3 regions of the Bradyrhizobium sp. 160 genome follow, and region 2 is predicted to be linked to each of the others. Evidence: riboswitches for the same ligand, from Rfam matches in the RefSeq annotation. Region 2 holds a riboswitch; each other region holds the start of a gene.
What was found. Region 2 has a riboswitch for cobalamin ahead of metE (5-methyltetrahydropteroyltriglutamate--homocysteine S-methyltransferase). Riboswitches for the same ligand answer to the same signal wherever they lie in the genome.
Positions count from the first base shown of each region.

Region 1: another riboswitch for cobalamin. It lies ahead of IVA98_RS14630 (TonB-dependent receptor); the one in region 2 lies ahead of metE (5-methyltetrahydropteroyltriglutamate--homocysteine S-methyltransferase).
Region 3: another riboswitch for cobalamin. It lies ahead of IVA98_RS14715 (DUF1636 family protein); the one in region 2 lies ahead of metE (5-methyltetrahydropteroyltriglutamate--homocysteine S-methyltransferase).

Region 1 covers NZ_JADPKD010000034.1:166,620-169,892, reverse strand. Annotated here, with positions in the region: gene cobT (nicotinate-nucleotide--dimethylbenzimidazole phosphoribosyltransferase) at 1-550, shown strand, start outside; gene IVA98_RS14635 (histidine phosphatase family protein) at 557-1,129, opposite strand; cobalamin riboswitch at 1,202-1,403, shown strand; gene IVA98_RS14630 (TonB-dependent receptor) at 1,520-3,273, shown strand, end outside.
Region 2 covers NZ_JADPKD010000014.1:14,440-17,712, reverse strand. Annotated here, with positions in the region: gene IVA98_RS08125 (hypothetical protein) at 657-824, shown strand; cobalamin riboswitch at 997-1,196, shown strand; gene metE (5-methyltetrahydropteroyltriglutamate--homocysteine S-methyltransferase) at 1,297-3,273, shown strand, end outside.
Region 3 covers NZ_JADPKD010000034.1:183,900-187,172, reverse strand. Annotated here, with positions in the region: gene IVA98_RS14725 (cobyric acid synthase) at 1-1,001, opposite strand, end outside; gene cobO (cob(I)yrinic acid a,c-diamide adenosyltransferase) at 1,014-1,649, opposite strand; cobalamin riboswitch at 1,690-1,910, shown strand; gene IVA98_RS14715 (DUF1636 family protein) at 2,003-2,377, shown strand; gene cobW (cobalamin biosynthesis protein CobW) at 2,374-3,273, shown strand, end outside.

The DNA.
Region 1 (3,273 bases), on a different contig from region 2:
GGTGATCTTCGGCGAGATGGGCATCGGCAACACCACGGTCTCGGCGGCCATTGCGGCGAGCCTGCTCGGCATCAGCGCCGAGGAGATCGCGGGCAGCGGCACCGGTATCGACGCGGCCGGCCGCGCGCACAAGGCGCGGGTGATCGATGCCGCGATTGCGCGCCATGGCATTGCGGGCGCTTCGTCCGAACACATCTTGTGTGCCGTCGGCGGTCTCGAGATCGCGGCGATCTGCGGCGCTATCATCGCGGCGGCGCAACGCCGCCTTCCCGTATTGATCGACGGCTTCATCGTGTCGGTCGCGGCGCTGGTGGCGGTGCAGATCAACCCCTCGTGCCGACCGTTCCTGCTGCCGTCGCATCAATCGGCGGAGCAGGGGCATCGGCTGGTGCTGCGTGCGCTGAACGTGCAGCCGCTGATCAGCCTCGGTCTTCGGCTCGGTGAGGGCTCCGGCGCTGCGATCGCGTTGCCGCTGGTGCGGTCGGCTTGCGCGCTCCACAACGGCATGGCGACTTTTGCGCAAGCCAATGTGCCGGATCGCCCGGCCTGATCGGGCTCAGGCCATCCGCTGATTGACGGAGACGACGCGCCACCCAGTGGCGAGCCGGTCGATCCGGGTGAGCGACAGCGGATCGATCACGAAGCGCAAGGCGGCCTGCGGCGTCAGATCCAGCGCGATGCACAGCGCGGCGCGGATCGTGCCGGAATGCACGACGAGCGTTGCGGAGCCCGCGCTGATCCGCGAGAGCCCAAGCCGGACGCGCGCGACCTGATCCGCAAAGCTCTCGCCGCCCGGCGGACGTTCGCGCGCCGGATCGCTCCAGAATTGCGCATAGGCCTCGTCCCCGGCCGCGCCGATCTCGTCATGCCGACGCCCGGTCCATGCGCCGAAATCCTGTTCGCCGAATTCGGGGATCAGCTCGGGCGTGAGTCCCAGCGCATGCGCGGTCTCGATCGTGCGCCGCGCTGGGCTCGCATGGCTCGCCGCGCCTCTCGGCAGAGACTGCCGCAGCGCCTCTAGCTGCGCGCGATCGCGAAGATCGGCCGGCGCATCGGCGGCATGGATCGTCCCTGTGACGCCATCGACCGGCGCATGCCGTATCAGCCAAAGGAAGGTCTCGCCTTCCATGCTCGTCTCCAAGGAAGTTGGTTGCTGTGGCAATAACGCCGCAGCTTGCACATTGACTCTGTCTTGATCGTAATCCTAGATGCTGGCGACGGTTTCCCCGAGAGGGGATGAAAAGGGAATGCGGTGCGGGGAATTCGTCCCCAATGCCGCGGCTGCCCCCGCAACTGTAAGCGGTGAATCCTTCGTCAGAAGCCACTGGGTCCTCGGTCCCGGGAAGGCGACGAAGCGGTCACGACCCGCGAGCCAGGAGACCTGCCGTCAGCCGTGGTCACACGCGAAGATGTCGGTCGGGGAGTACAGACATTCGGCTTCATCGAAGGGCTGACAGGCCAAAGGTGAGACCTCGTTCGCTGTGACGTGCCACTGACGTCATACCGAGGTTTCGAAACCGTGTCTTCTCTCCGTTTTATACGACCGTACCGCTTCCTGCTTGCCTCCGCGGCGCTTACGTCACTGGCCGCCGTCGATGTATCTGCCGCCCTGGCGCAGCAGGTCCGCGAGTCGCTGCCGCCGGTCGAGGTGTCGCCCGCCCAATCCCGCAAGCAGGCCAAGCCGGCGGGCCGGGAGGCGCCGAGCGCCCGCCGTGCAACGGCGCGCAGGCCAGCGACTGCATCCACAGCGCCAAAGCCTGTCGTGCCGGCCGCCGCGGCACCAACGCCGCTCAACAGCAATGCCGTGGCTGAAAGCGCCTCGCGGCTCGGCCTCACCGTGCGTGAAACGCCGGCGACCGTCGAAGTCATCTCGGCCGAGACGATGCGCGAGCAGAGCTATCGCACTGTCTCCGAAGTGGCGCAGGGCGCGGTCGGCGTCACCTCCGGCGACAATCCGGCTGAACCTTCAGCCTTCTCCATGCGCGGCTTCACCAACAGCCAGATCAACACGCTCTACAACGGCATCAAGATCGGTCCGCAGAACATGACCTCGCGGATCGTAGACACCACCAATCTGGAGGCTGTTGAATTCCTGAAAGGTCCGGCCTCGCTGATATCAGGCGAGGGCGCTGCCGGCGGCGCCATCAACTTCGTCACCAAGCAGCCGCATACAGGACTGGTCCGGAACGAGGCTGATTTCTCTTGGGATTCCCTGAACTCGTTCCGCGTTCACTACGGCTCGGGCGGCAGCACCAACGTGCAGGGCCTGGACTATCGCGTCGACATCAGCCGTTCCACCCTCAACGGCTTTGCCGACGACACCAACGTCAAGACGTTCGGCACGTCCGGCCAGCTCAATTACCGCATCTCGGACAGACTCAAGATCTGGGGCGCAATCGAATACAGGGAGGATCGCTCCAAAGCCTACTGGGGCGCGCCGCTGGTGCCGATCGCCTTCAGCGGCTCGCACGCGACGACGGGGATCGTCTCCGGCAATTACGTCTCCAACTACAACGGAAGCAATCTCGGCGCCGTCACCATTGACGACCGCACCTTCAACACCAATTACAACGTCCTCGACAATCGCAACGCCGCGCAGGAGGTGTGGCTGCGCGGTGGCTTCGAGCTGAAGCTCGCGCCGGACCTGACGCTGAAGAGCCAGGCCTATGGCTACGGTGCAGAACGGACCTGGTTCAACAACGAGATCGAGGCGTTCAATTCCACGACGAACATGGTCGATCGTGAACGCTTCTATGTCGCGCACAGCCAGCGGCTGGTGGGCAACATCACCGACCTGATCTGGGACACGAACATTGCAGGCTTCGACAACCGGCTGGTCACGACGTTGTCGTCAAGCTATCTCGATTTCGTCAGGCCGGGTGCGGCAAACTTCCCAGGCGATTCCGTTTCGCTGGTCAATCCCGACCGCGGCTTTTACGGCCCGCTCACGATCCAGCAGCAAACCGCGCGCATCGACAACGAGGCGCTGTCGTTCGAGGACCGGCTGAAGCTGACACGTACCTTCGCACTGGTCGGCGGCCTGCGCGTCGAGCATATCGGGCTCGACCGCAACTCGATCGATAAGAACGGCCTGGAGAAGGCTGGCTTTCCGTTCACGAAAGACTGGGCGCCGGTCACCGGTCGCATCGGCTACACCTGGGAGGCCGTGCCCGGTCTGACCTTCTTCAGCCAGTACGCCACCGGCGCCGATGTCTCCGCCACCAACATCTTTCTGCTCGGGCCGACCCAGCCGCTCGAACTGACGACCGCGCG
Region 2 (3,273 bases):
CGTGGGGCGCATCGAGGTCGATCAACATCGTTATGAGTTTAAGGCGCTGATCGACTCCGAGAAACCATCGAAGGGCTCTGTCAGAGAACACCGTCAAATTTGTCTCGAATAAGGACAAAGCCGCCTCGATGCTCCAGTCGCCGCGTTGGGGCTTATCGTCGCTGGCTGACGAGACGAGGCGAGGTGGACGGGCGTCGACATCCCAAGATCGACTTGCAGGATATCTAAAGCTACGTCACGGCCGAAGCCGAAGAGACGGTCTCCACGCGCGACGAGATCGGTCCGGAGATCTTGAAGACATACGAGAAGCTCGGCATCCGCGCACCATGCACGAGTGCATGGAGCCTAGGGTCATAGCAGATCCCCGCCGCCCGCGCTCTCGCCGCTTACTCCAGTTTCGCAAGTCAGCGTGCATCCTGAGGTCCGGAACTGTTCCTGCGATGTCGCGCATGCCAACGTCCAGGCTGCACTACTCGCCAGCGGCGACGGAAACAACGAAGGCGCGCCAAAGTCGCTCAGCACGTAAGTGCTTGGCGCACCGAGGAGATCATCTTGACAACGCCACGGAGGCGATCGAGCTCGCGGCTCGTCGCGGGGTCCGCCGAACACAGGCAGTCCGACCTGATCATCCGTGCGATCCTGGAGCAATCCCGGCCTTGGCAATTCCTAAGGAGCCTCATGGCGCTGTGTTCAAGCGGATGTCGGCCGAGCATGATCGCAACTTCCTCACGGGCGAGTTCGAGAAGCTGCTGACGGAAAAGAGCAGGCTTGTCGCGATCACGCAGATGTCGAAGCGCCCAGCGCATTCGTTCTGCTCGCGTTAGCTCACGACTACGCCAAGAGGGCGTTGAGCGCCGCATGAAGCGGAGGCTTCACAGATCCACGCGTTTTTACCAGGCCGGGAGTAAGACCGTTGTGCCCTACCTGGTACAGCTGGCAATCGCTTGGGCAATATCGCGGCAACACTTAGTAGGTTGACGGATCGATCCTCGTGCGTCTAATGCCAGCCGTCGTGGTCTTCGGATTTCGTTTGATCCGGAGCTAAGAGGGAAGCCGGTGCAATGCCGGCGCTGCCCCCGCAACTGTAAGCGGCGAGCCGATGTCCAACGAAGTCACTGAAGCCATGCGGCTTTGGGAAGGCCGGACAGCAGCGACGACCCGCGAGCCAGGAGACCTGCCTCGACAATATATCGTCCACGGGCGGGGTGTCCCGGTGTGCGCCAAGCAGCTGTCGCTCACGCGATATTCGCTGCACGCGTCCGCCATGGCCTTTGCCCCAATTATGGGGTCTGATCTATGTCTATTCTTTCGCTTCCCGTTGCCACATTGGGGACGTCACGCATCGGCCCACGACGCGAACTCAAGTTCGCGCTCGAGAGCTACTGGGCGGGAAACTCCAGCGAAGCCGAGCTCCTCGAGGCGGGGAGTGGACTTCGTGCCGCTAATTGGGCACGGCAGAAATCCTGCGGTGTGACGGTCATTCCTTCCAATGACTTCTCGCTCTACGACCAGGTGCTCGATAACAGCGTAATGGTCGGAGCCATTCCCGACGTCTACGGCTGGACCGAAGGTCCTGTGTCGCTCAAGACCTACTTCGCCATGGCACGTGGCGCTCAGGACGGTGATCACACTCAGCATGGGCCTGGCGTAGCAGCACAGGAAATGACGAAGTGGTTCGATACCAACTACCACTACATGGTGCCGGAATTTCACCAGGATCAGATCTTTAAGTATTCCTCTCGAAAGCCGATCGAGGAATATGAGGAGGCAAAAAGCCTCGGCTACCAAACGCGCCCCGTCTTAGTTGGCCCAGTCACTTTCCTGAAGCTCGGCAAAAGCGCAAATCCCGCATTCAATCCGCTGTCGCTGCTTGATAGGCTCCTCCCAGTCTATGTCGATGTTCTCCGCGAACTAGCCTCGCGCGGTGCGGAATGGGTTCAGCTCGACGAGCCATGCCTGGTGATGGACGTCGACGAAGCGTCGCGGGCGGCCGTCCGCCGGGCCTATGCTCATTTCGCAAAGCTTGTGCCGGCCCTTAAAATCATGTTGGCCACATATTTCGGGGCTATCGGCGACAATCTTGAAACAGCCCTTGCCTTGCCCGTTGCCGGGCTTCATGTCGATCTGGTTCGGGCACCCGACCAATTGGACGCAATTGTCGCCACAGCCCGCAGAGATCTCGTGGTCTCGCTAGGCGTCGTTGATGGTCGCAACGTCTGGCGCTCCAATCTTGCGGCGCTGCTCGACCAACTTGCCCCTTTGGTCAAAAAGCTGGGTAGGGACCGTGTTCAGATTGCTCCTTCCTGCTCGCTGCTTCATGTTCCGATCGACATTGAGCTAGAGACCGATCTCGATCCCAATCTGAAGACGTGGCTGGCGTTCTCAGTTCAGAAGATCAAGGAACTTTCGATATTGGGCAAAGCGCTGGCCGGCCATGCTGCCGAGGTGGCCGATGAACTTGCGCTTTCCGAGGACGCAGCCGTGACCCGCGAAACATCGCCCGAGATCCACAATGCGAATGTCGCGGGACGAATGGCCGCGATCGACGATAGCATGCGTCGCCGTCGCAGTGCGTTCACCGAGCGTGCCGACGTCCAGCGGGCCGCGTTCGCATTACCGATGTTTCCAACGACAACCATCGGATCCTTCCCGCAAACGGTCGACGTCCGGAATGCGCGTGCGGCTCATGCGCGGGGAGCGCTGAATGACGCGCAGTACGAGCAGCTTCTGAAAGCGGAGACAGCCCGTACCGTGCAGTGGCAGGAAGATATCGGCCTGGACGTGCTCGTACACGGTGAGTTCGAGCGCAATGACATGGTTCAATACTTTGCCGAGCAGCTGTTGGGATTCGCTTTCACCAAGCACGGCTGGGTTCAGTCTTATGGGTCGCGGTACGTTCGTCCGCCTATCCTGTTCGGAGATGTCTCCCGGCCGAAGCCGATGACCGTTGAATGGTGGCGCTACGCGCAGTCTCTGACCAAGAAACCCGTCAAGGCTATGCTGACCGGACCGGTGACGATCCTGAACTGGTCGTTTGTCCGCGACGACATCTCGCGGAGCGAGACATGCCGTCAGATCGCTCTTGCGATCCGAGATGAGGTGATCGATCTTGAGGCGGTTGGAGCGACTATGATCCAGATCGACGAGGCTGCGTTGCGGGAGGGATTGCCGCTACGCAAATCGCAGTGGAGGAACTATCTCGATTGGGCAGTGGACAGCTTCCGCGTTTGCTCGTCCGCTGTCGCCGACGGAACTCAGATCCATACCCACATG
Region 3 (3,273 bases), on a different contig from region 2:
TAGCCGCCGCAGAGCCCGAGCACATGGCCGCCCCGGCGGTGATGCGCCACGACATCAATGTCCCAGCCCTGTGCGCGCAGGAAGGCGAGATCGCCGCGGGTGGATTTGGAGCCGGGGATGATGACCAGCCTGACATCGCCGGGGATTGCTTCGCCCGGACGCACCATGACGAGATCGACGCCGGGTTCGAGCTTGAGCGGGTCGAGATCGTCGAAATTGGCGATCCGCGACAGGGCGAGGCAGGCGATCTTGCATTGGCCCGGCTTGCGCGCGTCACGCAGGCCCAGCGCGTCCTCGGCCGGCAGCTCGCTGGCGCGCGCGAACCAGGGCAGCACGCCAAAGCCGCGCCATGCGGTTTTCGCTTCGATCAGCCGGTAGCCGTCGTCGAACAGCGTGGGATCGCCGCGGAACTTGTTGATGACGAAGCCCCGGATCATCGCGGCATCGTCGGGGTCGATCACCGTCTTGATGCCGACGAGCTGGGCGATGACGCCGCCGCGGTCGATGTCGCCGACCAGCACGACCGGTACGTCGGCTTTGCGCGCAAAGCCCATGTTGGCAATGTCGGCCTTGCGCAGGTTGACCTCGGCCGGGCTGCCCGCGCCTTCGACCAGCACAAGATCGGCGCGCGTCTTCAAGCGCGCGAAACTCTCCAGCACGGCGCCCATCAGCGAGGGCTTCATCGCCGCATAATCACGCGCACGCGCGGTTGCGATGCGCTTGCCATGGACGATGACCTGCGCGCCGACATCGGTCTCCGGCTTGAGCAGCACCGGGTTCATGTCGGTGTGCGGTTCGACGCGAGCGGCGAGCGCCTGAAGCGCCTGGGCGCGGCCGATCTCGCCGCCGTCGATGGTGACGGCGGCATTGTTCGACATGTTCTGCGGCTTAAAAGGGAGCACGCGCAGGCCGCGCCGCGTGAAAGCGCGCGCAAGGCCGGCGACGATGAGCGACTTGCCCACGTCCGAGCCGGCTCCCTGGATCATCAGCGCGCGCGCCATGGCGAGATCGTATCAGAACTCGACGCCGGCTTGCGCCTTGATGCCGGACCGGAAGGGATGCTTGACCAGCGTCATCTCGGTAACGAGATCGGCGATCTCGATCAGTTCGTCCTTGGCGTTGCGCCCGGTGAGCACGACATGCGTCATCGGCGGCTTTTGCGTCGTCAGGAATTCGACCACCTCGGCGACGTCGAGATAATCATAGCGTAGCGCGATGTTGATCTCGTCAAGCACGACCATGCGCAACGCAGGGTCGCGAATCAGCTCCTTCGCCTTGTCCCAGCCGGCGCGCGCGGCGGCGATGTCGCGGGCGCGGTCCTGCGTCTCCCAGGTGAAACCTTCGCCCATGGCGTGGAATTGGCAGAGGTCGCCGAAATGGCCAGTGAGAAGGCGGCGCTCGCCGGTGTCCCAGGCGCCTTTGATGAACTGCACCACCGCGCAGGGCAAGCCATGGGCGACGCAGCGGACGATCATGCCGAAGGCCGAGGACGACTTGCCTTTGCCGGCGCCGGTGTGGACGATAACGAGGCCTTTTTCGCCGCTCTTGGTCGCCATGATCTTGTCGCGGGCGGCCTTCTTCTTCGCCATTTTGGCGGCGTGGCGGGCGTCGGTTTCCTCGCCCGTTTGGATATCCGGTTCAGGCGTCATCGTACCCGGTCCTTCGGCTTGACAAGTGGCGGCCACCGGCAAATGGTGGGCCTGCGCTGGTTCCTGTCCTATGACAGGCGAAGAGGGAATGCGATAGGGTCCGAATCGGCAAGATTTGGGTCCAAAATGCAGCCGCCCCCGCGACCGTGACCGGAGAGATGCCCGAAGCCACTGACCCCTAGCAGGATCGGGAAGGCGGGGATCGAAGGGCAAAAGCCCTGCTCCGCAAGCCGGGAGACCTGCCAGCGCGGACGATTTTGGACCGGCGGACGGGGTGTTCCGCGACGGGGAAACGGGCCTCTCACAATGGTTCGTGCGCCTCTTCGCCTCCCGCTGTTATTCTGGAAGAGGCGATGACGGTCACACTTCACGTCTGCATTACCTGCCGTGCCGGCGAGACGCTTGGCGAAGGCGACGTCACGCCGGGCAAGCGGTTGCATGGCGCGATCCTGGGCGCCGGCGTGCCCGATGGCGTCAATGTGGTTCCGGTCGAATGCCTCTCTGCCTGCAGCCAGGGCTGCTCGGTCGCGTTGAGTGCGCCCGGCCGCTGGTCCTATGTCTATGGCCGCCTGTCGGAGACGAATGCGCGCGACGTGGTCGCCGGCGCTGCGGCCTATGCGGCCGCGCCCGATGGCCTCGTGCCCTGGCGCAGCCGTCCCGAAATTTTCCGCAAGCAGTCGCTTGCCCGCATTCCCCCCATCGCCGTCGTGCCGGAGGCCGCCGAATGAATTCGCTCGCAAAAGTCCCGGTCACGGTGATCACCGGTTTTCTGGGCTCCGGCAAGACGACGCTGATCCAGCATCTGCTCGCCAATGCCGACGGCAAGAAGCTCGCCGTGCTCGTCAACGAGTTCGGCAGCGAGGGCGTCGACGGCGAGATTTTGAAGTCGTGCGCTGCCGCCAATTGCCCGGAGGAGAACATCATCGAGCTCGCCAATGGCTGCATCTGCTGCACCGTCGCCGACGATTTCATTCCAACCATGGAGCAATTGCTGGCGCGCCCCGTGAAGCCCGATCACATCCTGATCGAGACCTCGGGCCTGGCGTTGCCGAAACCGCTGCTGAAGGCGTTTGACTGGCCGGAGATCCGCTCGCGTATCACTGTCGATGGCGTGATTGCGCTGGCCGATGCTGAGGCCGTCGCTGCTGGCCGCTTCGCGCCGGACCCGATTGCAGTCGAGGCGCAGCGCGCGGCGGACGACAATCTCGACCACGAGACGCCGCTGTCGGAAGTGTTCGAGGACCAGATCGCCTGCGCCGACATCGTGCTGCTGACCAAGGCCGATCTTGCCGGCAGCGCTGGGATCGAAGCCGCCAAGGCGGCGATCACCGCCGAGATGCCGCGCCGCGTGCCGATGCTTCCCGTCACCGACGGCGCGATCGATGCGCGCGTCATCCTCGGTCTCGGCGCCGCCGCCGAGAACGATCTTGCCGCGCGTCCCTCGCATCACGACGGCGAAGAGGAGCATGAGCATGACGATTTTGCTTCCGTCGTGATCGACCTGCCGGAAGTTGCCGATATCGATGCGCTGGTCGCCTCCGTTCAGCGCCTGGCGCGCGAGCAGAACGTGCTGCGCGTCAAAGGCTATATCGCAATCGCGGGTAAGCCGATGCGCCTCTTGCTG